Regions from separate parts of the Achromobacter sp. 10T422 genome, predicted to be linked through region 2. Evidence: riboswitches for the same ligand, from Rfam matches in the RefSeq annotation. Region 2 holds a riboswitch; the other holds the start of a gene.
What was found. A riboswitch is a leader RNA that binds a small molecule or an ion and turns the genes downstream of it on or off. The one in region 2 is predicted to bind glycine.
Positions count from the first base shown of each region.

Region 1: another riboswitch for glycine. It lies ahead of gcvT (glycine cleavage system aminomethyltransferase GcvT); the one in region 2 lies ahead of AC1DB0_RS16230 (D-amino acid dehydrogenase).

Region 1 is NZ_JBFTHD010000009.1:120,205-122,597, reverse strand. Features, by position in the region: gene AC1DB0_RS24235 (ZIP family metal transporter) at 1-886, shown strand, start outside; glycine riboswitch at 946-1,045, shown strand; glycine riboswitch at 1,080-1,203, shown strand; gene gcvT (glycine cleavage system aminomethyltransferase GcvT) at 1,294-2,393, shown strand, end outside.
Region 2 is NZ_JBFTHD010000005.1:577,248-579,640, reverse strand. Features, by position in the region: gene ampC (class C beta-lactamase) at 1-909, opposite strand, end outside; glycine riboswitch at 1,031-1,121, shown strand; glycine riboswitch at 1,122-1,221, shown strand; gene AC1DB0_RS16230 (D-amino acid dehydrogenase) at 1,262-2,393, shown strand, end outside.

The DNA.
Region 1 (2,393 bases), on a different contig from region 2:
TTTCAGCCGTCATCGCGTGCGGCCTGCGGCCACGAGCATCAGCGTGTGGACGCTTGCCGTCATGGTGTCCTGCCTGGCGCTGCATCAGCTCTGGGTGTATCTGGACGAGCATGCGCCGCACGTGGCTGACGCGCTGTTAGGGGGGCTGGTCGCCGCTGGCGCGACCGCGCTGGGCACCTTGCCCATTCTCTTCGCCCGCACCATTCCGCAGAAAGTCCAGGACAGCATGTTCGGCTTCGGCGCGGGCGTGATGCTGGCGGCCAGCGCGTTTTCGCTGGTGGCCCCCGGTATTGCCGCCGCCGAAACGCAAGGCATGGGGCCGTGGGGCGCGGGGCTGACGGTGGGCGCCGCCATCTTGCTGGGCGCGGGCGTGCTGCTGATCATGGACCGCACCCTGCCGCACGAACACTTCATCAAGGGCCGGGAAGGCATCGAGGCGCACCGGCTGCGCCGCACCTGGCTGTTCGTGTTTGCGATCACGTTGCATAACCTGCCCGAAGGCCTGGCGATTGGCGTGGGGTATGCGGGTAGCGACCCCGTGCGCGGCACCGCATTGGCCACGGGTATCGCCATTCAGGACATTCCCGAAGGGCTGGTGGTGGCGGTGGCGCTGCTGGCGGCCGGCTACAAACGCGCGTTCGCCGTGGCGCTGGGCATGTTGTCGGGGCTGGTTGAACCGCTGGGCGCCGTGCTGGGGGCGGCCATCGTGGGGTTTTCGGCGACCATGCTGCCATGGGGCCTGGGCTTTGCCGCGGGGGCCATGTTGTTTGTCATCAGCCATGAAATCATTCCCGAATCCCATCGCAAGGGGCACGAGGTCTACGCCACCTGCGGGCTGATGTTGGGCTTTGTTTTGATGATGCTGCTGGATACCGCGCTGGGGTAGCGCGCTTGATTTTTCGGTTTTCGGCGCAAGGCTTTCGTTGTATGCTTTCGCCGCTGTCATGCATGTTTGCGGGAGAGAGCGGCTGTTTCCACGAATCAGCCGCCGCCGAAGGCGCAATTCGCCCAGAATCGCTCAGGTAACCGATACCGCACATGCTTGCCCCGTCCCGGTTTTTCACCGTGTGGATGCGGCAAAACAGTACTCTGGAGAGACCTGGCGCCGACCCTCGAACAAGGGACATATCGCGCAGCCCAGGCGCCGAAGGTGCAAACCCGCCACGCGGGGCAACTCTCAGGCAAAAGGACAGAGGGGCGGAAGATTCAGCCGTAGCCGTGCGGGCGCAGTCCGCTTGTCACGACCGGCATTCCGTAACCCTGGCAAAGATTGCCGTCCCGGAGTTTCCGCGCATGTCCGCAACCCTCAAACGCACCCCGCTGGCCGAAGAACATATCGCCTCCGGCGCCCGAATGGTCGATTTCGGCGGCTGGGATATGCCCTTGGCCTACGGCTCGCAGCTCGAGGAGCACCACGCGGTGCGCCAGGACGCCGGCATGTTCGATGTGTCGCACATGCTGAACGTTGACGTCACCGGCCCCGACGCCTTCGCCTTCCTGCAACGCCTGGTCGCCAATGACGTGTCCAAGCTGACTGTGCCTGGCAAGGCCTTGTACAGCTGCATGCTGAACCCGCAAGGCGGCGTCATCGACGACCTGATCATCTATTTCTTCGCCGCCGACGAATGGCGCGTGGTGGTCAACGCCGGCACGGCCGACAAAGACATCGCCTGGATGCAGCGCGTGAAGCAGGCTGGCCAGTTCGACGTCACCATCGCCGCGCGCCGCGATCTGGCCATGGTGGCCGTGCAAGGCCCCAACGCTCGCGCCAAGGTCTGGGCCGCGCGCCCGGCATGGCAAGCCGCCACCGAAGCGCTGACCCCGTTTGTCGCAGCCCGCGTTGACGGCGACACGCTCGTGGCCCGCACCGGCTACACCGGCGAAGACGGCTTTGAAATCGTTTTGCCCGCGACCGAAGTCGTGCAGCTGTGGCGCGACCTGGTTGCGCAAGGCGTGCGACCGGCGGGCCTGGGCGCGCGCGATACGCTGCGCCTGGAAGCCGGCATGAACCTGTACGGCCAAGACATGGACGAGCTGACCCAGCCCGATCAAGCCGGCCTGACCTGGACCGTGTCGCTGAAGAACGCCGAGCGCCGTTTCATCGGCCGCGACGCCCTTGAACAATTCGCCACCCCCGCCACCTTCATCGGCCTGAAGCTGCAAGAGCGCGGCGTGATGCGCGCCCACATGGCCGTGCGCACGCCGGCCGGCACGGGCGAACTCACCAGCGGCACCATGTCGCCCACGCTGGGCGTGTCGATCGGCTTTGCCCGCCTGCCGCAAGGCGTGCGTCCGGGCGATACCGTCGAGGTCGACATCCGCGGCAAATGGGTGCCCGCCCTGGTCTGCAAGCTGCCTTTCGTCCGTAACGGCAAAGCCGTCGAACACTCGTA
Region 2 (2,393 bases):
CAGCAGCGCGTCCAGCGTGGCGGGATACGCCAATTGCTCCCACGCCAAGTCTTGCGTCATGTCGCCCACGCGGTAGTACCCGACATGCGTCTGGCGAATCGCGCGATGAATGGCATCATTGCCCGCGGCGTTCATGTTCGCATCCACAAAGCGGATCAAGTCACGCGCGCTCGTCTTCACGCCATACGCCTCGGCCGCCAGCACGCCCGGGTTCACGCGCACGGGCGCATCCTGCTTGTTGTAGCCCTGCGCATAATCGCCCATCTTCGCCGCCGGCACGTCGATGTAGGTGTGCGACAAGCCCAGCAACGGAAACAGCGTCTTTTCCATGGCCTGCGTGAACGGCTGATCCAGGCTTTTGGCCGCCACCACGCCCAACATGCCGATGCTGGGATTCGCATAAGTCCGGTAGGTGCCTGCGGCGTACTGCGGGGTCCAGGCTTTCAAGTAATCCATCAACTGCGCGTCATTGCACACCGCGTCCGGCACCTGCAACGGAAAGCCGCCACCCGTGTGCGTACCCAGATGAATCAGGTTCAGTTTGGCGAATGCCGAGCCCTGCAACGCGGGAACGAAACGCGCCGGGCTATCGCCCAGCGACAGCTTGCCCAGCGCTTCTGCGTAGGTGGCCAAGGTCGCCGTGTAGGTCTTGCTGATCGAACCCACTTCAAACAACGTGTCGGGGCTGACCTTCGCCTTTGTCTGACGCGACGCCACGCCGTACTGGTGAAATTCGTGGCGGCCGTCGCGGGTAATGGCAATCACCAGGCCCGGCACGTCGTGTTCCTGCATCAGCGCCTGCGCTGCGGCATCGATCTTTTGGTCGGTCGCAGAGGGCGCCGCCATCGCGGGCGGCACAGACGCCATCGATGAAAAAACGGCCAATGCCAACAACATCGTGCGTCGCATCGCGGGAAAGCTCATTCTTTTCGTCCTATTTTTATCAGACAGCTACGCGCGCCGCCGGCAACATAGTACTAACCCTGAATCAAATGCGACAGAAACTTGGCTATTCTCTACTCCGTCGTTTTAAAACCGCGTAGAAGAGACTGGCCCTTGCGGCCAGCGCCGACGGAGCAACCGCCCCGGAAACTCTCAGGCAACAGGACTGCGCGAGTCTAGACAATCTGGAGAGAGGCGCCGTGCGCGCCCACCGAAGGGGAACCCGCCGCCGTCAGCGCTGCGGGTGAAGCTCTCAGGTACAGAGACAGATGGGGTGCTGCGGCCTAGATGGGCCGCTGCCACACCGTCTGGAGCCATCATGCCCCGCATCGCCATCATTGGCGCCGGTATCACCGGCGTCACGTCCGCCTATGCCTTGTCCAAACTGGGTTACGACGTCACCGTCTACGACCGCCAGCGCTACCCCGCCATGGAAACGTCCTACGCCAACGGCGGGCAGCTATCGGCCAGCAACGCCGAAGTCTGGAACAGCACCGCCACCATCCTGAAAGGATTGCGCTGGATGTTGCGCAAGAACGCCCCGCTGCTGCTCAACCCCAAGTTCAGCTGGCACAAGTATTCGTGGCTGGCGCAGTTCATGGCGCAAATCCCGAACTACCGCGACAACACCATCGCCACCACCCGCCTGGCCATCGAAGCGCGCCAACACTTGTTCGACATGGCCGATGCAGAAGGCATTGATTTCGACCTGGAACGCCGGGGCATCCTGCACATCTATCACGACGCCGCTAGTTTCGACACCGCGCGCCGTTCGAATGCATTGCTGGAAGCGGGCGGGCTTGAACGCTACGCAGTGTCCAGCAGCGAAGCGCGAGACATCGAACCCACCCTGCAAACCGGTTGCTACGGCGGCTTCTACACGCCATCCGACGCCACCGGCGACATCCACAAATTCACGCGCGGCCTGGCCGCCGCCTGCGAACGCCGGGGCGTCACCTTCGTGCAAGACGCCGACATCGACAACATCAGCCGCGACAGCCGGCCGTACGTGCTCGACATCCTGCGCAACGGCGGCACACAACGCGAGCAACACGAAGCCCACGCCATCGTCGTCTGCGCGGGCGCCGCCAGCCGCAAATTCGCCCAGCAACTGGGTGATTCGCTGAACATCTATCCGGTCAAGGGCTATTCCATCAGCGTCCACCTGGACGACGCAGAAAGCCAGGCCGCCGCGCCGCGCGTCAGCCTGCTGGACGAAGCCGCAAAAATCGTCACCAGCCGCCTGGGCGACCGCTTCCGCGTGGCCGGCACGGCGGAATTCAACGGCTTCAACATGGACATCCGCGCCGAACGCGTCCAACCCCTGATCGACTGGACCCGCAAGCACTTCCCCAACGTGAAGACGTCCCGCGTGGTGCCCTGGTGCGGCCTGCGCCCCATGACCCCCAACATGATGCCGCGCGTCGGCCCCGGCAAACGGCCCGGCGTGT